2 regions of the Catenibacterium sp. GCM10023432 genome follow, and region 2 is predicted to be linked to the other one. Evidence: a T-box and tRNA genes for the amino acid it is inferred to sense, from the RefSeq annotation. Region 2 holds a T-box; the other holds one or more tRNA genes.
The links. The T-box of region 2 lies ahead of pheS (phenylalanine--tRNA ligase subunit alpha). A T-box ahead of a tRNA ligase gene usually reads a tRNA of that ligase, here a tRNA-Phe.
Positions count from the first base shown of each region.

Region 1: it encodes a tRNA-Phe, which carries the amino acid that the T-box ahead of pheS (phenylalanine--tRNA ligase subunit alpha) is inferred to sense. The anticodon was not compared.

Region 1 covers NZ_JBHSEB010000090.1:947-16,602, forward strand. Annotated here, with positions in the region: gene ACFOZZ_RS11400 (hypothetical protein) at 6-539, opposite strand; gene ACFOZZ_RS11405 (hypothetical protein) at 470-1,105, opposite strand; tRNA gene ACFOZZ_RS11410 (tRNA-Cys) at 1,673-1,747, shown strand; tRNA gene ACFOZZ_RS11415 (tRNA-Leu) at 1,755-1,843, shown strand; tRNA gene ACFOZZ_RS11420 (tRNA-Pro) at 1,854-1,930, shown strand; tRNA gene ACFOZZ_RS11425 (tRNA-Ala) at 1,937-2,012, shown strand; tRNA gene ACFOZZ_RS11430 (tRNA-Asp) at 2,021-2,098, shown strand; tRNA gene ACFOZZ_RS11435 (tRNA-Phe) at 2,102-2,177, shown strand; tRNA gene ACFOZZ_RS11440 (tRNA-Ser) at 2,191-2,283, shown strand; gene ACFOZZ_RS11445 (MIP/aquaporin family protein) at 2,464-3,195, opposite strand; gene ACFOZZ_RS11450 (peroxiredoxin) at 3,365-3,820, shown strand; gene yaaA (peroxide stress protein YaaA) at 3,817-4,551, shown strand; gene ACFOZZ_RS11460 (CapA family protein) at 4,544-5,557, shown strand; gene ACFOZZ_RS11465 (MurR/RpiR family transcriptional regulator) at 5,576-6,448, shown strand; gene ACFOZZ_RS11470 (glycoside hydrolase family 1 protein) at 6,572-7,981, shown strand; gene ACFOZZ_RS11475 (AAA family ATPase) at 7,983-8,627, shown strand; gene ACFOZZ_RS11480 (chromate transporter) at 8,641-9,195, shown strand; gene ACFOZZ_RS11485 (chromate transporter) at 9,192-9,752, shown strand; gene ACFOZZ_RS11490 (RNA-guided endonuclease InsQ/TnpB family protein) at 10,323-11,573, shown strand; gene ACFOZZ_RS11495 (GTP-binding protein) at 11,906-12,859, opposite strand; gene bsh (choloylglycine hydrolase) at 13,036-14,010, shown strand; gene ACFOZZ_RS11505 (NAD(P)/FAD-dependent oxidoreductase) at 14,066-15,656, opposite strand, start outside.
Region 2 covers NZ_JBHSEB010000045.1:87-15,742, reverse strand. Annotated here, with positions in the region: gene pheT (phenylalanine--tRNA ligase subunit beta) at 1-1,207, opposite strand, end outside; gene pheS (phenylalanine--tRNA ligase subunit alpha) at 1,211-2,245, opposite strand; T-box leader at 2,280-2,483, opposite strand; gene ACFOZZ_RS06820 (aminotransferase class I/II-fold pyridoxal phosphate-dependent enzyme) at 2,606-3,769, shown strand; gene ACFOZZ_RS06815 (diacylglycerol kinase family protein) at 3,779-4,138, opposite strand; gene ACFOZZ_RS06810 (acylphosphatase) at 4,125-4,394, opposite strand; gene ACFOZZ_RS06805 (TrmH family RNA methyltransferase) at 4,391-5,119, opposite strand; gene ACFOZZ_RS06800 (M48 family metallopeptidase) at 5,116-5,784, opposite strand; gene ACFOZZ_RS06795 (gamma-glutamyl-gamma-aminobutyrate hydrolase family protein) at 5,772-6,473, opposite strand; gene ACFOZZ_RS06790 (patatin-like phospholipase family protein) at 6,529-7,374, opposite strand; gene ACFOZZ_RS06785 (ABC transporter ATP-binding protein) at 7,379-8,149, opposite strand; gene ACFOZZ_RS06780 (hypothetical protein) at 8,146-9,429, opposite strand; gene ACFOZZ_RS06775 (PTS sugar transporter subunit IIB) at 9,416-9,841, opposite strand; gene ACFOZZ_RS06770 (hypothetical protein) at 9,908-10,288, opposite strand; gene ACFOZZ_RS06765 (hypothetical protein) at 10,295-10,639, opposite strand; gene ACFOZZ_RS06760 (hypothetical protein) at 10,702-10,989, opposite strand; gene ACFOZZ_RS06755 (hypothetical protein) at 11,040-11,399, opposite strand; gene rplT (50S ribosomal protein L20) at 11,517-11,876, opposite strand; gene rpmI (50S ribosomal protein L35) at 11,904-12,092, opposite strand; gene infC (translation initiation factor IF-3) at 12,111-12,662, opposite strand; gene ACFOZZ_RS06735 (hypothetical protein) at 12,930-13,190, opposite strand; gene ACFOZZ_RS06730 (RluA family pseudouridine synthase) at 13,320-14,150, opposite strand; gene ACFOZZ_RS06725 (glycerate kinase) at 14,143-15,234, opposite strand; partial or broken gene ACFOZZ_RS06720 (transposase) at 15,463-15,656, shown strand, end outside.

The sequences.
Region 1 (15,656 bases), on a different contig from region 2:
TCTTATTAACCCCAGACTTCTTCTGCGATTTCTTTTACAAGCTTTAATTTAGCCCATTCTTCTTCTGTTAGTTTATTACCAATCTCACATGATGCAAAACCACATTGTGGACTCAAAGAAAAACGTTCAAGAGGAATATACTTGCTTGCTTCCTTAATTCTCTGAATTACTTTTTCTTTATCTTCTAATTCTGGACGTTTAGTAGTGATTAATCCTAAGACAACCTTCTTATCACCAGATACTTTTGCAAGAGGCTTGAATCCTCCTGATCTTTCATCATCATATTCTAAGTAGTATGCATTCACATTTTCTTCACCAAATAATAAATCAGCCACACCATCATAAGCACCCCAACTAAAGAAAGTAGAATGATAATTACCATGACATACATGTGTATTGATTTCTAAGTCCTTTGGACTTGCTGCAACAACTTCATTGTTAAGTTTTAATAATCTCTTTTTATAATCTTCTAATGCATCACCAGTACGTCCTGTAAGCCACGTGCAAGCTGTGGATTGACCATACCACCCCAGACGCAATCATCAAACTGCAATACTCGACATCCTGCATCATAGATTTCATGGACAAACTCGATATAATCCTTAACTACATCAAAGGCAAAAGCCTCTTCATTTTCATAAATACTTAATGTATTTCTAAGTAACTGTGCTCCCGTAAAGTAAGCATAGAACTGTCCTGGTGAAGGAATAGTCTGTTTGGCTAATGTATTTTCATCTTCAAACTGTTTTACAAATCTGAAATAATCTACAAAAGGATGATGATCACAGCTGATCTTTCCTGTGACATAAGTATCATCAATCATTGCTGCTTCACCATCAAATGTTGTATTACCTTCTATTGTCTTTTTGTGTTCTACACCATTAAATCCCCACATAAAATCTAAATGCCATGTAGAACGTCTAAATTCTCCATCGGTGATTGTATGATAACCTAATTCTTTAATCTTAGTAATAAGTTCTGCAATACATTCATCTTCTACCTTTTTTAATTCTTCTAGATTAATTGTATTATTCTCAAAATCTCTTCTCGCCTTCTTAAGTCTTTCAGGTATTAAGAAACTACCTGCATAATCATATGTATTCATTTTAATTGTCTCCTTTTTTTTCGTGAGTTCATTGTATCAGAGATATTCTGAAAGTAGAAATACGTATAAATGTATGTTCGTTATAGATTAAGGCTGTGGATACGATACATCAGCAATGTACTCGTATTCAAAAATAGAAAACATATTATAAGTGTTATAATCCCTTTTATACCTAGAGTATGCATAGAACTCACTAAAGGCATCATACGAACAATTGAATAGGCGACATTAAATTCTATTAATATGCATGTAGATTGTTTTCTAAATATATACTGTAATATAATCAAAACAATCATTAATGGTAATGAGGTTTTAATAACAGATAAGATTATTTCTTTATACATAGTAATCACTCCCTGTTTATTATTATGACTACTAATTTTAAGAGAATTATGTGATTTATAACAGAAATGTAAATTGTATTGATTATTCCATTATAAAACCGATTATAAGGTTTTCTCATTGAAGAAATGAATTATATTTTATACACTTTTTTAAACTTTTTTCTTAAAGACCCTTGCAATTATCTAAAATCCATAGTATATTATACGAGTGCCACGAAGCAACGGTTCCATAGCCAAGTTGGTAAGGCAGAAGACTGCAACTCTTCGACCATCGGTTCAAGTCCGGTTGGAACCTCCATACGTGTGCCCTGGTGGCGAAACTGGTAGACGCACAGGACTTAAAATCCTGCGGACTTCAAACTCCGTGCCGGTTCGATTCCGGCCCAGGGCACCATCTTTATAAACGGGAAGTAGCACAGCTTGGTAGTGCACCTGGTTTGGGACCAGGGGGTCGCAGGTTCAAATCCTGTCTTCCCGACCATTTATTGGGGCCTTAGCTCAGCTGGGAGAGCGCCTGCTTTGCACGCAGGAGGTCAGGAGTTCGATCCTCCTAGGCTCCACCATTTTTATTGGTCTGGTAGTTCAGTTGGTTTAGAATGCCGCCCTGTCACGGCGGAGGTCGCGGGTTCGAGCCCCGTCCAGACCGCCAATTGGTTCCGTAGCTCAGTCGGTAGAGCAGAGGACTGAAAATCCTCGTGTCGCTGGTTCGATTCCGGCCGGAACCACCATTTTACTTATGATGCAGGTTTACCCAAGTTCGGCTGAAGGGATCGGTCTTGAAAACCGACAGAGGATTAACGTCCTGCGGGGGTTCGAATCCCTCAACCTGCGCCATTAATAAATATAACTCAGGATTCTTTCCTGAGTTTTTTTGTGCATATTTCAAAGACTATATTTTAGAGGTTCTTATTAGACAAGATAAGTATTTTAGTTATCAAACTATCGATGCTTATCCTTTTTAATTACTCCCCTATTCTTTGAGACAAAGAAAAAAAGCTATCAATTGATAGCTTCTTAGAAAATGTTGAAATATAATAGACAAGCACAGATACTTGCACAAATTGGAGCAAGTACTGGTACCCATGCATAATCCCACTGAGAAGTTCCCTTGTTCTTAATTGGTAAGATTGCATGTAAGATTCTTGGACCTAAGTCACGAGCTGGGTTTAAAGCTGGACCTGTAGGGCCACCAAATGAAGCAACTAATGCCATAACTAATAAACCAACACCAATGAAACCAGCACCCTGATTACCATGTTCAAAAATTGGTGAATGAGTAATAGATAATGCACAGAAGAATAAGATGAATGATCCGAAGAATTCGTTTAAGAAACCATTTAACTTATTCTTTGTTGCATCAGTAGTTGAGAATGTACCTAAGATTGCTTCAGGATTTTCTGTTGAGTCATAATGAGGCTTGAAGCAAAGATAAACAATGAACTGACCTACGATAGCACCAGCGAACTGTACTAAGATGTAAGGTAATACTTCAGCTAATGGTACATCACCTACAACAGCAAGACCAATAGTGAATGCTGGGTTGATATGGTTACCAGAAATTTTACCAATCATAAGAGCTGGAATCATAACGGCCATACCATAACCGATTGCAATGACGATCCATCCACTGTGGTTTCCCTTTGTTCCCTTTAATTCCACGTTTGCTACTGAGCCGTTACCAATCATAACCATGATTGCAGTTCCAAGGAACTCAGCAATTAGACGAGTAGTTAATGAAAATGTCATAATTGTCCCCCTATTTAATATTTAATTGTGTTTAATGACATTTGGATTATAAAACCTGTATTTCAATGTGTCAACATGTTTATAAAATGTTAATGCTTACAATCGTTTTTTTGTGCATAGGTGGCACATTATTTCTATTTTTGGTATAATGCACAAAGGAGGGTTTGTTATGTTAGAGATTAATACAAAAGCACCTTCTTTTAATCTACCAGATGAAGAAGGCAATATGCATACTTTAGAAGAATATAGAGGACATCGCGTGATTCTCTATTTTTATCCTAGAGATAATACACCTGGATGTTCTAAACAGGCATGCGGGTTTAGAGATTTGTATCCTGAATTTTTAGAAAAGGATGCAGTGGTCATTGGAATCAGTAAAGATTCTGTAGCAAGCCACAAGAAGTTCAAAGAGAAATATGAACTACCTTTTACTTTGCTTTCTGATACAGAAAAGAAGACAATCATGGACTATGACGTATGGAAAGAGAAGAAGAATTATGGAAAGGTCAGCATGGGTGTTGTAAGAACAACATACTTAATTGATGAAGAAGGAATGATCATTAAAGCCAAGGAGCGTGTAAAGACAGCTGATAATCCAAAAGAGATGCTTGAGGCTTTATCATGAAGATTATCATGAGTCCTGCTAAGAAGATGAGAAGCGACGAGGATGCTTCTATTGCTCCTACTACACCTTGTTTTCTTAAAGAATCTCAAATATTAGAAGAGAAACTTAAGAGTATGTCCTATGAGGAATTAAGAAAGCTTTGGAAGACCAACGAAACATTAACACATCAATGTTTTGAAGAGTTACAGGAGCGTCAGTTTAAACCTCTTACATGTGCAATTCATGCTTATGATGGGATTGCGTTTAAGTACCTTCATCCCTTTTCTATGAGCGATAGTGAAAGAGAGTATTTAAACATGCATTTACGTATTTTATCAGGTCTGTATGGAGTTTTAACACCTACCGACGGAATTGTACCCTATCGTTTAGAAATGGGCGTAAAATCGTTTAATTTGTATCAATTCTGGGGTAGTAAAATATATAACTCTTTGGATGATCATGTCATCATTAATCTAGCCTCTAAAGAGTATTCAAAATGTATTACTGATTACTTAACGGAAGAAGACCAATGTATTGAGATACAATTTCTAAGAAATATCAAAGGAGTACTCAAGCAGCAGGCAACCTATGCGAAGATGGCTAGAGGTGCAATGATCTCTTATATGGCTAAAGAAAAGATAGAAAATATAGAGGACTTAAAGAAGTTTAACGATTTAGATTTTGTATTTGATGAAAAGCTATCTAATGATCATTGTTTTGTATTTGTACAAGGGAGAAATGAAAATGAATAAGTTTTTAAAAGGTTTTGTATGTGCACTCCTTGTATTAAGTACTGGTTGTGCTCAAGAAGAGAAGAAAGAAACACCAAAGAAGACTAAGAAAAAGACAGATGAAACAGCTCAGGTCACTCATACTGATATTACTATGTCTTTTGTAGGTGATATAACTTTAGGAAATTATGCAGGACAGCCATATGATGGATCTTTTGATCAGGAATATGTAAAACAAGGTAATAATCCTGATTATTTCTTAAAGAATGTAAAAAGTGTTTTTGAACAGGATGATTTAACTATTGCGAACTTAGAAGGTCCTTTGACTGATGAAGAGAGTCATGTGATTAAGTCATTCCCTTTTAAAGGTAAAAAGGAATATGCAAAGATTTTAACTAATAGTAGTGTTGAAGCTGTGACAGTCGCAAATAACCATTCTATGGACCGTTATCAGAAAGGGATGGATGATACTAAAGCAACTCTAGATGAGTATGGTGTAGGCTATTTTGGATATTCAAAGAGCTATATTAAGGAGGTAAAGGGAATCAAGTTTGGATTTCTTGGTTATGCATTTCCTAATGCTGTATCTGATGAGATGAAGAATGCGATTACTGAATTAAAGAAGAAGACTGATTTTGTGATTGTTTATTATCATTGGGGTATTGAAAGAAACTATAGTCCTACTCAGGGACAAAGAGATTTAGCACATGCAACTATTGATGCAGGGGCTAATATGGTTGTAGGTAGTCATCCTCATGTATTAGAAGGGATTGAAACATATAAGGATTCCCCTATTGTTTATAGTTTAAGTAACTTCTGTTTTGGTGGCAATAGAAATCCAAGTGATAAGGATTCTATGATCTACCAGCAAACATTCCATTTTACTAATAAGAAGATTACGAGTATGGAACATAAGATTATTCCATGTATGATTTCTTCTGTTAAGTATCGTAATAACTATCAGCCTATAATTGCGACAGGACAGGATGCAGAGCGTATACTAAAGAAAGTCAATACAATCCAGTAAATGAAAGGTGTTGATCAAATGATTGAAGATATCTTAAAAGAGAAAAAGAATATGACAAATGGAGAAAAGAGAATTGCGGATTATTTCTTAGATAAAAAGACTTTACTTCGTAAACAAAGCAGTCGTTCTATCGCATCTCAATTGTTTATCAACCCTTCTATGATTACTCGTTTTTGTCAGAAATTAGGATTTCATGGATATACTGATTTTCTTGAAGAATATTTAAAAGAAATTGAATATACAGAATCTCATTTCCAGGATCTTGATCCTAATCACCCTTTTGATGATCAAGATAAAAACACTGTAATCGCAAATAAGATTGGACAGCTATATCATGAAATTGTAGATGATACATTAAAGCTAATTGGTCATGATGATCTGCAGAATGCGATTAATTGTTTAAATAGAAGTGATATTATTTATGTATATTCTGCAGGCGTACAAGGTGACGTAGCCCAGACTTTTAAAGATAAGATGTTGAAGATTGGAAAGAATGTGGTTCTTGAAACAAAGATGAATGAACTCTATTATCGTGCTTCTTATTGTTCTCTTAATTGTTCATTTATTATTCTCTCTTACTCTGGAGAAATAGAAACAGAATTAAGAGGTGTTAAGAAGCTTAAAGAGAGACATATTCCTCTTCTCGCAATTACATCTTATGGAGATAATACATTGTCTCAATATGCAGATTATGTTTTGCATGTTTCTACAAGAGAAAAACTGAAAGATAATCTAGGTGATTTTGCGATGAATATATCTACGATGTTGATTCTAGATATATTATATGTGAGTATTTTTAATACTGATTATTTAAAGCATTTTGAAAGAAGAAGATCTAGTTCACAGGGATTTGATTTATTTAGAACATCCAAGAATCCTAACATTAAGTAAGCAACATTGTTGCTTGGATATTATTAGAAACACACATCTTTTCGCAACGCTATTGAAAGAAGCCGTTCATTAATTGAGCGACTTCTTTTTTTATTTATAATCTTAGTTGTAGAAAGAAAGGTGATGAAGATGTTTCCAAAAGATTTTCTCTGGGGTGGTGCAACGGCAGCTAACCAGATAGAAGGTGCTTATTTAGAGAATGGTAAAGGATTAAGTACCGCAGATGTGATGACTTTAGGGTCTCATGAAAAGAAAAGACGTATTACAAAAAGTATTGAAGAGAATGAGTATTATCCTAGTCATAATGCGATTGATTTTTATCATCATTATAAAGAAGATATCGCATTATTTGCAGAAATGGGATTCAAGGTTTATCGTATGTCTATTAACTGGACACGTATTTTCCCTAACGGGGATGAATTAACACCCAATGAAGAAGGACTTAAATTCTATGATGCAATACTAGATGAATTAGAGAAGTATCATATTATACCTCTTGTAACTATTTCTCATTTTGAAACACCTTTAGGACTTCAAAAGTATGGTTCATGGGAAAATAGAGCTGTAGTGGATTGTTATGTGCGTTTTGCGCTAGTTTTACTAAAAAGATACAATAATAGAATAAAATATTGGCTTACGTTTAACGAAATCAATTGTATGTCTACTCAGCCTTGGGTTGCAGCTGGTATTAATAGTGATGATGAGAGAGTAAGAATGACTGCAGCATATCATCAATTTATTGCAAGCGCAAAAGTTGTAAAGATTGCTCATAAAATTAATCCTGATAATAAGGTAGGAATGATGTATTGTGGTCATTTCTCTTATGCATATAGCGCTAATCCTGATGATGTGATTGGAACGATGAATTTTATGCATAGTATGATGTTCTATTGTGATGTACAGTGTCGTGGATATTATCCTCAATATAAAATAAAAGAACTAGAGAGACTACATATTACCTTACCTATTCAAGAAGGAGATTTAGAAATACTTAAAGAAGGTAAAGTAGATTTCTTATCACTTAGCTATTATTGTACTCATGTGACTGGTAAAAAGACGAAAGGTATTCTTAAAGGTATGAATGGTTTAGATACAGGTTATAAGAATACATTCTTACCTAAGAGTGATTGGGGGTGGACTATTGATCCCCAGGGGTTAAGATATGCATTAAATTATTTATATGATCGTTATCAGTTGCCTTTGATGATTGTAGAGAATGGAATAGGTGCTATAGACCAGTTAGAAGATAATAAGGTCCATGATACATATCGTATTGAGTATTTAAAAGCGCATTTAAAGGAATTGTCTAAAGCAATTGAATTAGATGGTATTCCAGTGATGGGTTATACAATGTGGGGGCCTATTGATTTAATTGCGGGATCTACTGGTGAAATGAAAAAGAGATATGGTTTTATTTATGTAGACGTAGATGATTCAGGAAATGGCTCTATGAAGAGATATAAAAAAGATTCTTTTTATTGGTATAAGAAGGTTATTGAAACAAATGGACAAATCTTAGAGGAGGATTACTAGTATGAAGAAATATATTTTAATGGATAGTGAATATTGTAGTATGGGTAGATGGATTTCTGTTATTGTAGGTAAAAAGTTAGGAATGAAATTATATGAAGGTAAGGATCTTGTAAAACTAGCTGATGAAGAGTGGTTAACTGAAGATTATTTAAAGGATTTTGATAATAGAATTGCGGATATGTCTTTAGAAGAAGTAAAGGCAAGTGATGAAATTAAAAAGGTTCATCATGCTTTATCTAAAGCCATTCTAAAAGCTGTAGAGAATGGTCCATGTATTATTCATGAAAGAGCTGCAGGTGATGTACTTGAAGGACATGCAGATTGTTTAAAGGTACTTTTATATAATACTTCAATGGAACATCGCATTCCTCGTGCAATTGCGGATAAAACATATGATTTAGAAGGATTAGAACATGATGAATTAGTCAATTTTATTCATCGTGAAGATCATAAGCGTAAGGTTTATCGTGATGCCATTTCTCATCATTTATGGGGTGAAAAACAAAGCTATGATATATGTTTAGATAGTGATTTATTATCTAGAGAGAAGTGTGCAGAAATATTAATCGAAGCGGCATCAGATTGTAAACTTGATTTAGAGGAATGTGCTCAAATTATTAAAAGTTATTTTGACTGGACAAGATAAGAGGTAAATAGAGATGATCAAAAAACTTTGGAAATTATTTTTTTCAATGGTCTATCTCAGTACTTTTACTTTCGGCGGTGGCTATGTCATTGTCACATTAATGCAGAAAAAGTTTGTAGATGAGTATCATTGGATCAATCGAGATGAAATGCTGGACTTAGTAGCCATTGCCCAATCAGCACCTGGTGCTATTGCCGTCAATGGAGCTATTGTAGTTGGATATAAGATTGCTGGTGTTTTAGGTATTATAGTTAGCGTTATTGCGACTATTCTTCCTCCATTTATTATTATCTCTGTTGTATCTGTATTTTATTCTATTTTTAAAGAGAATTTAATTGTTCATTATATACTTGATGGGATGCAGTCAGGTGTAGGTGCAGTGATTGGTGTTGTTGTTGTAGAAATGGCATTAGGTATCTTTAAGGAAAAGAAAAGAAGTTATTATTTGATTATGTTCGGTTCTTTTATTGCGAATTACTTCTTTAAGGTAAATGTTGTATTGATTATTTTGACATGTATTGTGATAGGTATTATTTATTCTTTATATGAAAGGAGACTCCAGCAATGATCTATATACAGTTATTTTTAAGTTTTCTGCAGATTGGCGCTTTTAGCTTTGGTGGTGGTTATGCTGCTATGCCTTTGATTCAAAGTCAGATTGTCAATTTACATCATTGGCTGGATTTTAAAGAATTTACAGATTTAATCACTATATCACAAATGACACCTGGTCCTATCGCAATTAATTCAGCTACATTTGTAGGAACTAAGATTGCTGGTATTCCTGGTGCTATTGCCGCGACTTTAGGATGCATTCTCCCTTCTTGTATACTAGTAACTAGTATTGCATATTTTTATCTTAAATATCGTCATCTGCGTTTCTTGCAGAATATTCTAAATCACTTGAGACCAGCCGTCGTTGCATTGATTGCAACCGCTGGTGTTACCATAATGATTTCTGCATTATTTGGTAGTGAAGCAACAATTATATTAAATAACTTCCGTATTCATCAATTGATTATATTTCTATTTTGTGTATTTATGCTCTGGTATAAGAAATCTAATCCAATATTTGTAATGATTCTTTCAGGGGTTATTAATGTTATTTATCAGATTATCATCTAAAAAAGAGTAACTAAATAGGCTTGGAGTTAACTTTATTTATTTCATAAATCATTTACCATGTTTTTAAGATCAATAAATCTATAGAAAGAAAAAAAGGATAAGCATCGAAGTTTGACGACCGAGATGCTTATCCTAGCCAATAAGAACACTGCAATAATAAAACTTTCATCTAAAATCAAGCATATTACTGAAAATTAATATAAAAAGATTATTCAATATCTGAACTTCGATGAACTATCATGCCCTAAGTATAATTCCAGAGGTCTTGTGTATATAATAGTTAATTCTCTTAGGGAATATAAGGATCTGTTATAGACCCCATACCAATCATACAGGGTTTTCATCTAAGAGTTCTCAAGCATCCTCTATAGAGGTTCATCCCATTATTAGAGGATAAAATACCTTTGACCTTTTTATAGAAGATGAGCGTAAAACCCATTACCTTTAGGTGATGGGATATAAGCGACAAGAAATTATATATTTTACTGAAATGATGATATTACATTAGAATATGCGATATAATAGGTACATGGAGAACATCTCTCTAAATCTTTAGAAAGGAAAAATGCTATGTATCTTACAGTAAAGCAACAAGTAAAACATCTTTCAAAAGAAGATTACAAAAATATTAAGCATCTTTGCCATATAGCAAAGAATCTCACTAATCAAGCAATCTATAATGTAAGACAGTATTACTTTAACGAGGGCGAATACCTTAATTATGAAAAGAACTATGCTCTATTAAAAACATCTAACAGTTACAAGATGCTGAATTCAAATATGGCTCAACAGATACTTAAAGAGGTCGATGGCAGTTTCAAATCATTCTTTGGACTACTTAAGCTTGCTAAAAAAGGCAAGTATGCTTTTAAGGATTGTCGTTTGCCAAACTATCTTCCAAAAGATGGATATACTACGCTTGTCATAGGTTTTGTAAGACTTAATGGTAATAAACTGATTTTACCATATTCAAATGCTTACAAGAAAACACATAAATGTGTAGAGATTACCATCCCACCTATATTACTTGATAAGAAAGTTAAGGAAATCCGTATCATACCGAAAGCAAACGCTAGGTTCTTTGAAATTCAATATACTTACGAAGCTGAATGTATTCAAAGAAACTTAAATATCAATAATGCACTAGCAATTGACCTTGGTATTAATAATCTTGTAACAGCGGTATCAAGTAATGGCAAGACATTCATCATTGATGGTAAGCGACTTAAATCCATAAATCAGTGGTACAATAAGAAAAATGCACATTTACAGTCTGTAAAAGATAAACAAAATATTGGGAAAAGACCTACCAATAAACAAAAAGCCAATACTCGCAACAGGAATAATAAGATTAATGATTATATGAACAAGACTGCTCGCACAATCATAGATTATTGCATCAATAATGATATTGGAACACTTGTAGTTGGCTATAATGAAACTTTCCAGAAGAACAGTAATATTGGTCAAGCCAATAATCAGACATTTGTAAATATACCTTATGGACAACTTCGTTTTAAGCTAGAGTACCTTTGTGAGATTAATGGCATTGTCTTTGTAAAGCAGGAAGAAAGCTATACTTCAAAAGCATCATTTTGGGATAAGGATGATATTCCTATTTACAATAACGACAACCCGCAAAGCTATACATTTAGTGGAAAGCGAATATATAGAGGTATGTATCAATGTTTAAATGGTAAATGTCTTAATGCTGATGTAAATGGTGCATTAAATATTTTGCGTAAAAGTAATGTTGTGTCTCTTGTGGAGCTATACAGTAGAGGCGAGGTGGACACGCCTGTAAGAATAAGGATTGCCTAGCAATAGGTGGAAACTTAAATATCAAACTTCTTAAAAAGAGCCGTTAGGCTCTCTAAAGCCCATTACCTTTAGGTGATGGGTAGTTCACAATGTATATTACTCCTTTTCTAAGCAAATACGACAATTTGTATAAAGAAATCTTTTTAAAAAGTTCATATAATAATGTTGGAAAGAGATTTCCCACTCTTTTCTACCCTTCGAGGTCAGCGCCCATTCCCTTCTAAAAGCTGACCTTTTTTATTTATTCTTTATATAGAATTGGTTTAATCATTACCTTGTATCAATATATTCAGGTGATGAAGATATGTGATTCCCACCATATTCTACAAATATCACTTCATCAATGGCCAGCTATGCTGTTTTTTTATGTATTCTTCTATCTTTTCTTTATTTAATGATTCACCAATGACAATAATGATTTCCTGCCCTTTCGCAATTGTTTCAGTAGTAATCTGGTCTTTTGTTGCATTAAGTTCTATCCATTGATTATCTTCAGGAATAAAGCCTTTGATTCTAAATACCTTACCACATAGAGGATCATTAAAGATAGAATGAGTGGCTTTTGTTAGTTCTTCTTGAGTAATAGGCTGGTTCATAAAGAACATAGTAGAGAACGCTTCTTCTTTCTTAAAGAACATCTTAATAAAGCCTTCTAATTCATAACCAGAATGAAGAATAGAATCAAAGTCTTGATTATTGAGCGTTTCTAAATTAAGACAGTCTTCTTTATTAAATCTTCTTTTACATTTAATAAGAGCCATTGTGTTATTTAAGTGTGTGATTGTGTTATTGATTTCTTCTTCTGTGGCTTCACTAGAGCGACTGAGAATGATTTTACCAGCATCTGCAACCTGACAGCCTAGTAAGTAATCTGATTGCTTAGAGAGACTATTTTCGAGCTTAGAATTCACTAAAGCAATCACATTACCAATCTCATACCATTTATCTAATGGTTCTTCATGAAGTACATCAAAGAACTCATCGACATCATAAATACCTGATGGTTCTACTAATATTCTATCAAAACCTCTCATACCCATAGAAATGAGTTTTGTCTTAAAACGACGTCTATGACAGTCTAAATCTCCTCCACCAACAACCATTTCTAGTTCACATTGGTCACCTAATTCTTCTTCTAATACCATCATATCTACATTAATCGCACCAAAATCATTTTCTAAAATTGCGATATGCAGTCCTTGATTAATTAAATATTTCGCATACTTCTTAATAAATGTTGTTTTACCTGATCCTAAAAAACCTGTAATTAAATCGACTTGTACCATAAGTTCACCTCTTGATTTTATTATATGTTGATCTAATGTTTTGTCAAACAGTTCACATTAGTGACATGTAAGAGACATAGAATATTCTTTAGAAACTATATGTGAATTATGTCAAACTATGGACTTAACATACCTATATATTTATGTTAGAATTCAGTTGAAAGGGGGCAGTGAATATGTGTACTGCTGCATGTTTTAAAGATAAGGATTGTTATTTTGGAAGAAATCTTGATTACGAGTTTTCTTATGGTGAACAGATTGTTGTAACACCTAGAAATTTTGAGTATGGTTTTAGACATACAGATGAACCATCTTACAAATATGCCATCATTGGAATGGCTCATGTCAGCGATGGGTATCCATTATATTATGATGCAATGAATGAAAAAGGATTAGGTATGGCTGGACTTAACTTTGTAGGAAATGCTTATTTTAATCCTGTTGTAAAAGGAAAGACAAATGTTTGTTCCTTTGAATTTATTCCTTGGATCTTATGTCAGTGTGAAACTGTTGATGAAGCAATAAAGCTTATTAATGAAATGAATTTATGTGATACACCTTTTAGTGCATCATTCCCACCTGCTTCACTTCATTATATGATCAGTGATTCAAATAAAACTATTACTGTAGAAGTAATGAAGGATGGGATACATATTTATGATAATCCTGTAGGTGTACTGACTAATAACCCACCTTTTGATAAACAGATGTTTAATTTAAATAATTATATGTATCTTTCTACTAAACAGCCTGAGAATACATTCTCTCAAAATGTAAACTTATCTACTTATAGTAGAGGTATGGGTGCTTTAGGATTACCTGGTGATTTATCTTCAGCATCACGTTTTGTCCGTGTCGCATTTTCTAATATGAATGTCACTAAAGGATTAAATGAAAAAGAGAATGTGAGTCAGTTCTTCCATATTCTTGGTTCAGTAGAACAGCAGAAAGGACTATGTGAAGTATCTGAAGGTAAGTATGAATATACTATTTATACATCTTGTTGTAATTTAAACAAAGGTATTTACTACTATTCAACTTATCATGGACATACTATTAAAGCGGTGGATATGCATAAGACAGATCTTGATAATAAAGATTTGACATGTTATCCAATGATTGATGAAGAAGTATTCTTCCAGCAGAACTAATAGAAAATTCATAAGTCAGAATATAAAATAGCACTCGATCTGAGTGCTATTTTCATTATTCCATAACTCTTATTGCATGATAACCTTCATGAATAGCTGTCATAATCTTTCTTGGAGATACAGCATCTCCCACAACGCAGACTTCTTCATACATATCTTCTAGAAGGTTTTCTAATTCATTGTTTGGTCTAAATCCTACTGCATTGATGATTGTATCACATGCAATAACATAAGTCTGACCATCCTTTTCATAAGTTACGCTATTATTTGAAATTGCAATGACTTTCGCATTTCCAACGGTTTCTACATTTCTATCTTTAACTAATCTTCTCAAATGCTGATCATTGTTTAAACAATGCTGTGCTGTATAAAGAATATCAGGCATCATTTCTAATAAGGTTACATGGTCTGCACGAACAGCAATATCGCATGCTGATTCAGTACCTGCAAGACCACCACCGATTACAACAACATTCTTCCCTACTTCAGCTTTATGTGTTAAATAATCACTTGCTAGAATAGTATGTTCAATACCTTCAATAGGTGGAGTGACTGGTCTAGAACCTGCTGCAAGAATAACCTTGTCATAATCTTTTTGTTTAAGGTTATCTTTTGTTATTTCAGTGTTAAGGTGAATATTTACACCCAGTTTATAGCACTGTGTTTCTAAATACTTAATTAGATTTAATACATCATGTTTAAAATCAGGTCCTCCTGCGGGCCATAAAGTACCGCCTAAACGATTTTCCTTTTCATAAAGGTCTACTTCAAAGCCTCTTCTTCTTGCAGTGATTGCTGCTTCCATACCTGCTGGACCACCACCGATAACTAATACTTTTCTTACTGTACCATCAGCCTTAGGAAGTGCATATTCCTTTTCAGCATAGCATAGTGGATTGACTGCGCAATAGTAATGTTTACCAGAGAAACCAGCTAATAAGCACTCATTACAGCCTACACATGGTGTGATGTCTTCTGTATGTCCTGTCTTAACTTTCTTTACCCAATATGGATCGGCAAGCATCTGGTGACCTAAACCAATATAATCAAGAATCCCATCTTCTACTGCCTTTTTTGCAACAGCAGGATTTAATAATTTGCCATCACCAAGCACTGGAACATTAACTACTTCTTTAATTGCCTTTTGAACATCTAACTTGAATCCTTCTTTACTATAAACAGTAGTAATCGCTTGATACCACTCCTCATAGCAACCAGTATCTACATGTAAAGCATCAACACCTGCCTTTTCAAAAATCTTTGCCATTTCAATACCTTCATCAATTGTTCTAAAACCTTCAACACGATGAACTGGCGTAAACTTTACAAGAACTGGGAAACCCTGAGGGACATTCTTCTTAATTGCTTCTATGCATTCTAATGTAAAACGCATTCTATTTTCTAGACTTCCGCCATATTCATCAGTACGGTTATTCCACTGTACTGAATGGAACTGATCTAACAAATATCCTCCGTATGCATGTAATTCAACCGCATCTGCGCCTGCATTCACTGCAAGAGAGGCTGAATAACCTACTTTTTCTACTAAATAATGAATGTCATCCTTAGTAAATGGTTTACAGATTAAATCTGGGAACCAGAATGATCCAACACTACCTGCACTGTATGGTGGTGTAAAAGGATCT
Region 2 (15,656 bases):
TTTCATCAAGAGGTGTATGTACTGTTTCATAAATAGTTTCAGCATCAGCATACTGTACTAATAAATCAGTGCAGCGATCTAATACCTTTAATGAACTCATTGTATCAATAGCACCCTTGATATAATGCTGTGATGCATCTGTTAATAAGTTCATACGTCTTGCTGTATTTCTTAATGCAGCACCATCAAAAGTTGCTGCTTCAATAACGATATTTTTAGTATTCTTATCAATCTTAGTATCATTACCACCCATAACACCAGCAACACAGCCAATGCCATCATCAGTTGATACAATAACATCTTCAGGTAAGATTTCATATTCATTTTCATCAAGAAGAACAGCCTTCTGATTGAATCCAGTCTTGATGACGAAAGCCTTCTTTGCAAGCTTATCATAGTCATACATATGAATAGGCTGACCTGTTTCAACCATGACGAAGTTTGAGATATCTACAATATTATTAATAGGCTTGATACCTGATGCAAGAAGCGCATTCTGCATCCATTTAGGTGATTCTTTAGTTGTTACACCCTTTACTAATTTAGCACCAAAGAATGAGCATAAAGGAGTTTCTACATAAACTTCAATTTCACTCTTTTCTTCAGGATATTTCTTGATTTCTGGTAAAGTAACTTTTCTACCTAATACAGCAGCTGCTTCATAAGCTAAAGACTGCATAGCCATACAATCAGCTCTATTTGGTGTTAAACCAATATCAAGAATATAATCATCTAAACCAAGGCAAGAAAGTGCTTCTGTACCTACTGGCGCATCTTCTGGTAATACATGAATACCGGCTTTATCTTCTTCTTTTAATAAACGGTTATCTAATCCAAGCTCTGCAATAGAACAGATCATACCATCAGACTTTTCGCCTCTAATAGCACCTGAAGAAATCTTACCACCTTCAAGTTCACATCCTGGTAATGCCACAATAACCTTTTCACCAGCAGCCACATTAGGTGCACCACATACAATCTGTCTTACTTCACCAGGGGCAGTTTCTACCTGACAAATATGAAGATGGTCAGAATTAGGATGTTCAATACATTCCTTTACATAACCAACAACAAGCTTAGTTCCTTTTGCAAGAGGTCCCTGTCCTTCTACTTCTAATCCAATACGAGTGATCTTTTCTGCAAGTTCTGCAGGATCTTGATCATCTACTTTCACATATCTATTTAATAAATGTAAACTAGCTAACATATACTACTCCTTTCTTTCGAACTGTTCTAAGAATCTTAAGTCATTATTGTAGAAATCACGGATATTATCAATATCATATTTCAACATAGCAACTCTTTCTAGTCCGATACCAAATGCAAATCCCTGGTATTCCTTAGGATCAAATCCACACATTTCTAATACATGAGGGTTGACCATACCAGCACCTAATACTTCAATCCATCCAGTACCTTTACACATAGCACAGCCCTTACCACCACAGTTGCCACAAGAGATATCTACTTCTACACTTGGTTCTGTGAATGGGAAATAAGAAGGTCTTAAACGAATTTCACGTTTTTCACCAAACATTTTCTTAGCGAAAACATCTAATGTACCCTTTAAATCACCCATAGTGATATTCTTATCGATGACTAGTCCTTCACACTGCATGAACTGATGTGAATGAGTGGCATCATCATCATCACGACGGTATGTCTTACCAGGGCAGATAACCTTAATAGGACCTTTACCCTTAGCTTCTAACATAACATGTGCCTGTACAGGAGAAGTATGTGTTCTCATTAATGTATTTTCATCAATATAGAATGTATCCTGCATATCTCTTGCAGGGTGTCCTTTAGGTAAGTTCATTAATTCAAAGTTGAAATGATCTGATTCTACTTCAGGTCCTTCAGCAACCTTATATCCCATACCTAGGAATAATTCTTCTAAGTCTTCCTTAACACGTGTTAAAGGATGTACAGATCCTACTGGTAAACGATTACCTGGTAAAGAGATATCAATATCTTCTGCAAGTAAACGTTCATTTAAAGCTTTTTCTTCTAAATAAGCTTTCTTTTCTTCAATAGCCTGTCCAATTTCCTGTTTAGTCTTATTTGAAACCTGTCCAAATGTTTTTCTTTCTTCAGGAGCCATAGTCTTCATTGATTTCATAGCAGCCTGAATAGGTCCTTTTTTACCAAGATAGAACACACGTAAGTCATTTAATTCTTTCGCATCAGCGCAAGCTGCAATTTTTGCAAGTGCCTCTTCCTGGATTTTTAATAATTCATCCATAACTTTCCTCCTTAAAAAAATAAAAAGCCGTTCCAATAGGAACGACTTAAATCGCGGTACCATCCTAAATTCATATAGTATACACTATATGCACTTTATCACTTATAACGTCAGTGTTACGGCGGGGATTAGCCGCACTCCAAGGTGAATTCAATAATATCTTATAAGAAGATTTCCACCAGCCTCTTCCTCTCTCAATATAAGTATATTACATACTAGTCCTTTTCTTCGTGTTCTCATGTATTATACCTAATAATTAGGAAAAAGACAAGATGAAATCTTATCTATCGAACAAGCCGAAACCCTCTTTCATTTGTTTAATATTTGTATTATGATACTTAAAGAGAGGACGTATATAAAATGAAATTTTCAAAAAGAATGGATCTCTTCGGAGAAAGCATCTTCACTACACTTGCAAATATGCGTAGTGAAAGAAAAAAGCAAGGACTAGAAGTCATTGATTTGAGTATTGGAGCACCTAATATCCCTCCAACTCAGGAAGTCATGGAAACAATCGCAAAGGAGGCAATGAAGCCAGAAAACTATCTTTATGCGATTAAGGATGCCGTTGATCTTCAAAACACTGTAAAAGAATGGTATGAAAAAAGATACGGTGTCACTATTGATCCCGAAACTGAAATGACATCATTACTTGGATCTCAGGATGGCTTAGCACATCTTGCTTTAACTTTAGTAGATGAAGGTGATATCGTACTTGTACAAGATCCATGTTATCCAATCTTTAGAGATGGGCCACTACTCGCTGGGGCTAAAGTTGTTACTATGCCTTTATTAAAGGAAAATGATTATTTAATAGATTTTGATATGATTGATGAAAAGACTGCACAGGATGCAAAGTATATGATTGTGTCTTATCCAAATAACCCAACATGTGGTGTTGCGAATGATGAATTCTATAAGAAACTCATTGTCTTCGCAAAGAAATACAACATCATGGTTCTTCATGATAATGCCTATAGTGAATTATTGTTTGAAGGACCAGGACGCAGCTTCTTAGAATTTGAAGGCGCTAAGGATGTGGGTATTGAATTCAACTCATTAAGCAAGACATATGGTTTAGCAGGTGCACGTATTGGTTTTGCACTTGGTAATAAAGAAATCATTGGAAAACTAAAATCATTAAAATCTAATCTAGATTATGGTATGTTCTTACCAGTTCAAAAAGGTGCGATTAAAGCATTAACACAGGATCAATCATGTGTAGAAAAAACAAGAAATGCTTATCAACATAGAAGAGATTTATTAGTCAATGGCTGTAAGTCTATTGGTTGGGATATCGATATGCCTAAGGGTACTATGTTTGTATGGGCGAAGATTCCTGACAAGTTTAAAGATTCTGAAACTTTTGTAAAGGAACTATTTGATAAAACAGGTGTTCTTGTGGTACCAGGTAATGCATTTGGTACTCAAGGTGAAGGCTATGTACGTATGGCTCTAGTACAAAGTGATGATACAATAGAACATGCATTAGACATGATGGATAAAAGCGGACTATTTAAATAGCCCGCTTTTTTAAATAATATAAGGAATAAAAATCATCAAGCCAATAATAGCTGAAATGATCGCACTAATAAGCACAGCACCTGCTGCAGCGTCTTTAGAGAGCTTTGCAAGAGGATGAACATCTGGTGACGCTAAGTCTACCACTGCTTCAATCGCAGTATTGACAAGTTCTAATGACAAAACAAGTGCAAATAGAATAAGACAGATCATCCATTCAATCTTCGTAATATGAAAATAGAAACCACATAAGATCACTGCACACATAAAAGAAAGATGTATTTTGATATTACGTTCTTTCTTAATTGTATGGATAATGCCTTCAAAGGCATGCTGAAAAGATTTTAAAAGAGATTGTCTAGTATGTGACATCAAACTTTCTCTCTCCTTTTTCTACAGGGATATCTTCCACTTCCATATCAGTGATGTCTATCCATTGTTCATTTTTCATCTTATTGATAAAACGATTAATCTGTTCTATTTCTCCCTGTACTTCTGCTTCTACACGTCCATCAAAGAGATTTCTAACCCAGCCAGTAAGTCCTAACTGAGTCGCATTCATCTGTGCTCTAAAACGGAATCCAACAGCTTGTACTCTTCCTGAAAAATAGATATGCTGTCTAATCATAGTGAACCCCCCTTAAAGGTATACATCACAATACCTGCCGCTACACCAACATTAAGTGATTCCATTGTATCAATAGGAATATAAAGAGAGGCATCAGACATCGCAATTGTTTCATCTCTCACACCATTCCCTTCATTTCCCATAACAAATGCCATCTTATCTGTTGATTTAATATCATCAATAGAAGACGCATTATGTAAGCTTGTCGCAATGACACGTACCCCTAACTTCTGTAGTTCTGGAATAACATGACTCAATTCATCACGGACAATATCTAAATGAAAAACAGCCCCCTGAGTAGAACGCAAGGCCTTATCATTGTATAAGTCTACACAATCAGGACTCATGACAATCTGTTTAAAGCCAAAAGCAAGTGCTGAACGAAGGATAGTTCCTAAGTTTCCTGGATCCTGTACACCATCTAAAATCAAGACACGATCATAGTGTTTTAAAATATTATCCTTCTTATGACATACAGCCATAATAGGCTGTGGTGTTTTTGTATAGGACAATTTTTCCATAACAGAATCAGACACAACAAGCACTTTATCCTGTCCTTCTAATGATTCATCTGTACTAATAACTAAATCACATAGTCCTGCTTTTTTTGCTTCTTCTACCATGTGGAATCCATCTACTAGAAAAAGTCCTTTTTCATCTCTTGTTTTCTTGTTTTTTAATTTTACAAGGTCTTTAATTGTTTTATTATTCACTGATTGAATCATACATGCTTTTCCTCCAATATTTTCATACGTTTCTTATAATCAGGCATTCTCTTTTTGACTTCTGCATAGAATCGAGGAGAATGATTTGGTTCAATAAAATGACATAACTCATGCACAATTACATAATCAATCAACTCTTTATCTAAATAAACTAAAGAGAAATTAAATGTCACAAGGTTCAATTGATCATAACAGCTGCCCCATCTTCCTTTATATTGTTTGATTTGAATACGTGGCATAGGTCGATTAAATAAAGGAAGATATTCTGCCGTTCTCGTTTTTAAGTATTCATAGAGTATCTGAGAAAGATATATCCCTAACGCATTTTCTATATAAGAAGTATACACATAAATACTATCTCCATGAATTGCACATTGTTTCTTCTTAATATCTCTGACAACTATTTGATATTTCCTACCAAAGATATAGACATACCCATCCTCTCTTAGATCAAAATAAGGGACATAAGAAGATAATCGTGCATATAAATCCTCTTCATTTTCATAGATTAAATCACGAATATACTTCTCGCTTGTACCAGCAGGTGCACTCACCTCTAAATAATTATCTCTGATCTTCACCCTGATTGTTTTCATCTTTTTAAATGAAACAATACATGGGTATATATGTCCTTTTAATTTAATATTCCATTTTACTCTCTGCATTTTCTTATAAACTCTTCAAATATTTTCTGACTTTCTTTCTCTGTACACATGAATTCAGGATGCCATTGTACACCCCATACAAACTTCTTATTAGGTGCATAACATGATTCGACTAAACCATCTTCACTTATAGCCATAGGTTGTAAATCATTTCCTAGTTCTTTGATTGCTTGATGATGACAGCTATTAACTGGCAGAATAGTTTTATTAAGTAGACTCTTTAATGGTGTATCCTCTACAAGAGTAACTGTATGCTGCTTATTGTCATAAGGTGGTTTCATTCTGTGGGTTATAGTACTTTTATATTCTGATGGTAAGTCCTGATATAATGTTCCACCACATAATACATTAAGCAACTGATGCCCTCTACATATTCCTAATATTGGTTTATTTAAAGCATATACTTCTTTAAATAACTGACTTTCTAGTGTATCTCTATAAGGTGTTAAATCTCCACAATTTTCCTTCTTCTCTTCATGATAATAAACAGGATCTATATCTGGGCCGCCAGTAAAAAGAAAACCATCAAAGTTCTCTGATAATTGTTTAATATCTTCTATATTTTCAATAAAAGGTAACATCACAGGAATACCTCCTGCATTCATAATACCTTTCATATATCCTGGAAGCAGCCAATAATTCTCTTTTTTCTCATCAAATAAAGGTAATATTCCTATAATAGGTTTCATTTGCATCAGCTCCTGAAACTATTATAAATAGTAAAAGAGCCTCTTTCAAGAGACTCTATTCATGACATATTGCCTTTATTTCTTCTAGATCTTCTAAAGCAAGTGCATAACCATAATCATAAATTCTTTGAATCTTATCTAGATCCTTTTCCATAGAATCAATAATAACTTCTTCTGTTGGTCTTAATACAAGTGCCTTGCCTTCTTTTTCTAGCTTGTCAATATAGTCTAATGTTTCATTATAGTTGATATGACGTGAAAGCAAGGCATCTTTAAGAAGTGGGTATTTACGAGACACAACCTGTGCTGCAAATTGAGTTGAAAAATTGAGTGTCTTCTTATAACCCTTTGGTCTAGTAAGAATAATCAAAAGCTTCTTATTACCATCTTCTATTGCTTTCTTTACAGGAATAGAATCTGCAATACCGCCATCAAAATATTCATTCTCACCTATTTTGATTGCAGGAAATACAATAGGAATAGCACATGTTGCCTTTAACACTGTACAATGGCGATCTATTTTATGACCATCTATATATTCTGCTTTTCCTGTATTTGCATTTGTGACACCTACAAGTACTTTTGTATGAGACTTATAAAATGTATCATAATCAAAAGGATTAAGTTCATTAGAAATTGTTTCATAGGCAAACTTTAAACCAAATAAAGAATGATCCGTCTTATAGTTTCTAAGACCAATATAACGAGGATCATGGCGATACGTTTTTAGTATCTCAAGATTTCTTCTAGGCTGTTTTGATACATAAGAAACACCATCAGTGATTCCTGCACTTACACCTATACAATAATCAAACATAATATCATGATCATTCAAACAATCCATAATACCACATGAAAAGATTGGTCTAAATGTACCACCTTCTAAAACAATTCCACTCATATACTTATTCCCCCTCAAATAAAGACATTGACTCTGCTGAGTTAACGTCTACTATTTTATGGAAATACTCCTTCTGTGTCAAATCCCCCTTCACGACTTGCTTTGCAATAACACCATCTTTAATGTAAAGCAATTTCTGTGAATAACTGGCAATCATCGGATCATGAGTCACCATAAGTATAGAAACACCATCTTGATCATTTAATTCTTTGAATATTTCCAATATTTCATGTGATGTGTGAGAATCTAAGTTACCTGTTGGTTCATCCGCTACAATAAGTTTAGGATGAGTGACAAGGGCACGACAGATGGCTGCACGCTGTCTTTGTCCTCCTGAACATTCATTAGGATACTTATGAAGTAATGAATCAATAGATAAACGTGACGCTGTTTCTTTAACTCTTGCTTCTATTTCTTCCTGTGGCAAATTTGCAAGAGAAAGAGGAACTGCAATATTTTCAAGAACAGTGAGAGAATCTAATAAGTTGAATTCCTGGAAGATAAATCCAAGGTTCTCATAACGAAACTTACCTATTTCATTTTCACCCATACTTCTTACTTCAGCATCATTGATATAAACCTTCCCTTTTGTAGGAATATCAATTGTAGATAGATTATTAATAAAAGTTGATTTACCTGCACCACTTGGTCCCATGACACAGATGAATTCTCCTTCATTCATAGTCATAGAGACACCATGTAATGCTTCAAAGGTATGGCTTGTACCAATACCATATATTTTAGTTATATTTTTCGCAACTAGTATTTCACTCATAGTACTTCCCCTATTTCTGTATAAACATTCTTCATATAAATATAATAAGTCATCACTGCAAGAATCATCTGTGGAATGATATCCACACCAAACAACATAATAATGAGCCCTAAAGTATCCGGTGTATGCATATAAACCTGAATCATGACAATTGTAAGATAAACAATAGGTATTAAAACAAGTAATGAATAGAAAAGAATCACTTCTTTTTTGATATAAGAAGCAATCTTCTTTCTTGTACAGCCTATCTTATAAAGATTACTAAAGGCTTTCACTCTTTTCATAGTTTCTGCCGCATATTTATACATAATTGTGATAGATAATAAGATTGTCATCACAATGTAAGCAATAATGGCGGTCATATATTCTCTTGGTGAATTTTTCTGGGCAATGATCATAGCACTCATACAAACATTTGTGACAACATAAACAAGAATAAGAACACCTGAATTGGTCAAAGAAGTAGATAAATGACTTAAAGAAACAAGGTCTAAAGTATGTCCTAAACGTTGACTCTTGATTTTTCTAAGTATTTCAGGAATTGTCTGAGATAAAACATAAGCCGCCCCTATTCCTCCTACAAAACAAGGGAATACAAATCCAGTTGGACTATAAGGAGTCGTAACTAATAAAATAATCGAAAATATATAAATGAATGGTGGAAGATAAGAAGGTAATCTCTTATCCACTACCTTTTCATGAGATTCATGTAAGAGTGTCTGGATATCATGACGGTAAACAAAGCCTGAATCACCTAGAATAGTTACAAAGAAAAGAATTGCAATAGTCATAAGTGTATCTGTATAGGCACGCATAGGAATCATGAAGATAGATTTATGAATATGCATAGAGTGATACATGATTGAATTCACTCCTACTGCCCCTGCCATGCCAATCAAATAACCAATAGGTAAAGCAATTAAAGAGATAATGATTTCCTGATAAAATAAATAAAGTGTTGAATCAAAAAAACTGCTGCCACTCATCGCAAGAATAGCGAATTCTTTTGTCTTATGTGCACAAAAGAATGAGTTGGCATAAACCATCATTAATCCACAAAATATTATAACAACAAATGCGATGATACTTGATAATGGAACACTGATCTGTGAAAAAGATCCACCACTTGCAGCTGCTGTTTGATCCATTAACGTATCATTATTAATAATATTAAAGAAGACAAATGATACAAAGACAGTAAAAAGAACAGTAATACCATAAGATATAGCTTGTCTCTTTTCACGTTTCAACATCTTACAGGCAAATTTAAATGTTCCCATGATCTTTCCCTCCATGAGTATGGCGATAAGAGTTAATACGTGTCACTCTTAAGATATTTTCTTCTCCAGGAAAATAAACTGGATTCTGTTTTGTTTGTTTATAGATGTCTATTACTCCTTTCGCATCATCTACAATTTCAGTAAGTTTCATCAAGCCATACATTCTAGGAGGAAGAACATATAAAGGTACACCTGTATCCTTGAAATGTAACTTAATTTCCATAAGCAGGTGTGGACAGCACATCACTACATCATATTGATCAATGACTTCGTGCATCAAGCTAAAGGGTGAGAAATCAACCTGTACTTGATTCTCTAAATGATTTTCTTTAATTTGTTTCTGCATACGTGTAGTGACATAGCTTGATGAAAAGCCACCCCCACAGCAGATTAATATTTTTAATAGATTCATGGTGTATATTATATAAGATAATTTCATAGCACACTATTAATTTTCTAAACATGAAAAAAACCGACATCAGTCGGTTGATTCTTCGTAGCACTTTAATCGTTCAAACTTCAGTTTTCTCATAGATTTGATCTTTTCGATGTCTTTTTCTAAAAGCTCATAGTCATAGAGCATATCCTTATATTTACCAAAATGTTCATATTGATAAATATAATAAGTCATATACATTTCAATAATTGGCTCAATACCATGATAGTGTTCTAGTTCATAGAGTCCACAAGCAACATAGCACAAGCACATGAAATATTCCAGTTCTCTATTTTCTCCTAGCATTTCGTCTGAAAATACATATGAACTCCCATAAAACATAAGATGAGGCGTATCTTTCTGTGAATCCATTTCCTGATAGACATCATTTCTTACTTCTCTATAATATTCTAGTTCTTCCATAATTACCTACTCATCCCTAAATGCATCTTCATAATCTAGTTTACCTGAATTAAGTACAAAATCCCTGTCTCGCTTCATTTCATCCAGTTCTTCTTGTGTTTCAACATGTACACCTACGATAATCCTATCTACGTTCTCATAAGTGTGATAGAACATATAGTTCACACCATCATTGAGTGTAGGATATAATTCTGCTTCGATAGTTGCTAAAGCTAAAGATACTCGCAAAGCAAACATAGGATCATCTTTAAAAGAAGGCCCCAAATCGTCAAGATGGAACATACCTCTTGATTGATCTCCGGTTTCATAATCCGTCCTAAAGTCATGTTTAAAATCAGAATATTCGCTCATTTTTTCACCCTCTTGCTCTCAACATCTCTATTACATATATATTTTTTTAACAAAAAAATTCATCATTCGGTTTTAATTGTACCATTTTTAAAATCTCTTATCATTTTCAATATATATTCATTACTCCCCATATATGTTTCATTTCCAAGCACATCTAGCGCAGCTGTTGCAACATAACCTATAGGTACATTTAGCAAACATATTTCATTATCTTTATTGTTTTCTATTTCCTCAATAAAAGCTTCATCAGTTATTTTCGCTTCAATTCCTGTAAGAATCGCCTGCATGACAAGTATAGGTTTACCACTTTTTATCTTATCAATAACTTCTATAACTATATCATTGTGCATGTCTTTTAACCTCCGAATATCGAAGAAAAATTGAATTTCAAAATTATCTTCTACTCATCCCTAAATGCATCTTCATAATCTAGTTTACCTGAATTAAGTACGAAATCCCTGTCACGTTTCATTTCATCCAGTTCTTCTTGTGTTTCAACATGTACACCCACTATGATTTCATCAACATTCTCATAGGTATGATAGAACATATAATTAACACCATCATTAAGTGTAGGATATAATTCTGCCTCAATAGTAGCAAGTGCCAAAGATACTTTTAATGCAAATAAAGGACATCCGTTAAATTGAGGCCCTAAATCATTAAGATGGAACATACCTACAGATTGTTCACTATCGATATATGATGTTCTAAAATCATGCTTTATATCTTCATACTTATCCATCGCTTTTTCTTTCACTACTTTTCACCTTTTCTATGACTTTCTGTTTACTTATAAGTTCATTATACACTACATTACAGCCAAAACACTTATATTTTTAAGCATGAAAAAAAGTGCCATCTCTGGCACTTTAGATTACTTTGCTAACTGTTCTTTAGCTAAATCAGTTAAAGCCTTGAAACCTTCAGGATCAGCAATTGCGATTTCTGAAAGCATCTTTCTGTTAATGTTAACTTCTGCAAGTTTTAAACCGTGCATGAAAGTTGAATATGACATATCGTTCATTCTGCAAGCAGCGTTGATACGTGCAATCCAAAGCTTTCTCATTTCTCTCTTTAACTGTCTTCTATCTCTGTAAGCATACTTTAAAGAATGCATTACCTGTTCATGAGCTGTTTTATATAAAGCATGTTTGCTACCGAAGTAACCTTTAGCTAGCTTTAATGTCTTTTTTCTTCTGCGTCTAGTTGTAAATCCGCCTTTTACTCTTGCCATGTGTATATCCTCCTTAAAATTAACCTATTAGATACGAGACTTGATTCTCTTGTAATCTGATGGGTGTACTAATGTTGATTTAGCGAGATGCTTTTTCTGTTTATGTGTCTTATTATGTGATAAGTGAGATACGTATGCATGGCCTCTCTTTAATTTACCACTTGCTGTTTTCTTTAAGCGCTTCTTAAGACCGCTATGTGTTTTCATTTTTGGCATGATAAGTTTCCTCCTATTTTACTTTGCTTTTTTAGGTGCGAGCATTGCTGTCAATGTTCTTCCTTCTAGTTTAGCTGGCTTTTCAACGACGCAATATTCAGAACATTCCGCAATAAAATCATCCATAATCTTCTGTCCAAGATCAACATGAGCCATCTGTCTTCCTCTGAAACGAATTGCTACCTTGACTTTATCGCCATCCTGTAACCATTTCAAAGTACGTTTAAGCTTCACGTTCTTATCGTGTACATCGATTGTTGGAGATAACTGCGTCTCCTTGACCGCAACAACTTTTGAATTTTTCTTCATTTCTTTTTGTTTCTTCTGCTGCTCGAAACGATACTTTCCGTAATCCATGATACGGCATACCGCTGGTTTTGCCTTAGGAGCAACACAAACTAGATCAAGTCCTGCATCATAAGCACGATTCATTGCGTCTCTCTTGCTCATAACGCCTAACTGTTCTCCATTCTGATCAATAACCAGTACTTCCTTAAAACGAATATTTTCGTTGATTGGATCTTCCTTCTTCACTGGTTTTGTTCTATCATAACGTCTAATAAAAGCCACCTCCGCTTACTTCATATTAAATAAAAAGTGAGCGTACTAGCGCCCACTTATCGTTAGAGTTTAATCTAGTGACATTGGCCCATCGACTGTATCAATCGGGCGAGAAGTAGGCACTTCTTCTTTCCACTTTTTACTTGTTCATCTTACCCAACATACAGGTGTTTGTCAATAACTTTTTTAATTTATTTTAGATTTCTGTAATAACACCATTCACCGCATGAATCTTTACGCCTCTATACTTTATAGTAGCCTTGACTTTGAGATTTTCTATATCCATCGGGCGTTCCATCGTACAATCTTATAATCGATCATGACTCGTGTATTCTCTTCAAGTAACACCTTACTATTATAATAATCCTCAGTTAAAGTCTTATCTTTAGAAAGTGTCTCATTCACTACACCAAGCTGACTCAAATCACCTACAGTAAAACTTGCCTGAGATATATTAACAGCCTTAGGAAAGAATACTTGTGTGGCCACTAAATATGTTTCTTTTCCATATATAAGTCCATAAGGATGTACACTCACACTTAAGACAACTTCCTCTGTAGTCTGATTTTATCTCTTATTTTCAACCCACAAAAGACCGCAACAACATATACCACTAGTACAACAATTTGACTGATCAGTTTACTATGTTTCACTGTTTATTCTTCTTTATCTTTTAGAAGGTTTAAAAATCTGTGTAAAAGAAGAAGGAAGCGGTGCTTTAAAGGTCATTGTTTTATGTGTAAAAGGATGTGTGAATGCAAATTCATGCGCATGTAGACCTAATCTCTTTAAAGGATTTGTAAGTGCTCCATACTTCTTATCACCAATAATAGGATGATTCAAAGAAGCCATATGAACACGAATCTGATTCTTACGCCCTGTATCTAAGAATACTTCCATCATTGTATAATCCTTAGATACTTCTAATGGCTTGTAGTGCGTAATAGCCAATTGTCCCTCTTTCGCAATACGCATCTTTAACTGTTTATCTTCTACAAGATGATTCTTTATTGTACCTGACTTACGACATTGTCCTTCTAATATTGCAACATAGCCTCTTGTTTTAACATACTTATTCCAGTTATGAGTTAATTCCTGATAAAGCTTCTTATTCTTCACAAACATAAGTACACCAGAAGTATCCTGGTCTAAGCGATGTACAAGATAACACTGCTGTCTCTTCTTACGACAATATTCCATCACCATATAAAAAGCTGTCTGATATTTATTATTCTGTGTCTCTTCACTCACAAGCCCTGAAGGCTTATTAATGACTATCATGTCATCATCTTCATAAAGAAGTTCAAAAGGAAGATTCGTCTTCTTACCAACTTCTACTTCATCTCCTGGATGTAATTCAAAGGCATGATAAGTCTGTACTTCACCATTCACCTGTACCGATTTATATTTCAATAAATTCTTACAATCATTTCTCTTCTTACGAGTATGCTTTACAAGAGAATCCAATAGTAATTCATCTGTTGTAACCTTATACATTCTTTTCCTCCAAATAACGTCTCACTTCTTCTTCTAAATACTGTGGACCTTTTTCCAGTAATACAGAAAGAGGTTCATCTGTATGATTAATACAGCGTACATCCTCAAATCCGGCTTCAAGTAATGTCTCTTTATCTTCACACTTTCCACAAAATGCGACAACAGGCTTATTGTATTTCTGTGCTAAGCGCAAGACACCTATTGGTGTCTTTCCATATAAAGTCTGATGATCCATTTTTCCTTCACCTGTAAAAATAATATCCGCTTTCTGGATTGCTTCCTCTAGGCGAACTGTACGACTGACTGCATCAAATCCAGTCACTAGTTTACCATTTAGTCCTGTAACAATCGCATAGCCCATGCCTCCTGCTGCTCCTGCACCAGGTATACATGAATCATCCTTATCAACTAATTCACTCATTATTTTCACATAATGCTTCATTGCCTGATCTGTCTTTTCTAGATCTTTCACCTTTTTTTGAGGGCCAAAGACATAAGTGGCTCCTGCTTTCCCACATAATGGATTGGTAACATCACATGCCCCTTCTACTTCTATATTTGATAAATCGAGACGTGTTTTCTTAATATGATCAAGTGTTTCGAGTCCTCTCGCATTCATTGGAATACGCTGATCAAACTGATCAAAGAAACCATAACCCATACCACTTAATAGACCTATTCCTCCATCATTACAAGCTGATCCACCTAAAGTCAAAAGGAAACGTTTGACACCATGATCATAAGCATATTTCATCATTTCTCCTACACCATAAGATGTTGCTTCTGTTCCGTTCTTTTCTTCTTCAGTCAGGTAATCAAGTCCACATGCCTGTGCACTTTCTATAATAGCAAGATCATCCATAATAGCGATTTTTGCATGAACTGTCTTAAATAGTGGTCCTGCTACCTCTATTTCATGAATATCACCATTTAGATAATGATTCATGACTTCCATTGTCCCTTCACCACCATCAGCTAAAGGACAAATATGTACATTATTATAAGCTCTCTGTACTGCTTCTCCTGCAGCATATGCAGTCATGCTTTCTTTAAAAGAATCAAATGCAGCAAGTATTTTCATCATTATCACTCCCTGTATGTATTCTAACATAAAAAAGTTCATGGTCACCCATGAACTTTTAAGATTTTCTTTTTAATAAATAAATATTTTTTTGAATACCCACAAACCACAGGTTAGTAAAAATTAAATTTCATAAGCACCTATTAAACGGCGTTCATGAAGCTGAACCTGACACATGGATTTTCCATCTGTTCTATAATTAGATTAGAAACCAGATGGAGGTATAATCACATGTCAAACAAAGTATTAAAGCCTAAGAAAGCTTCTCTATATGAGTTCACTCAGAACTATTCTAATAACATCAATAACTGTATTGAATTCTTCAAATCCATGAAATGGCCTGAAGGCTTTTCATGTGACCGTTGCGGATGTCATAAGTATTACCTAATCAAGCGTGTAGGAAAGACCAAGACTTCATATGTTCT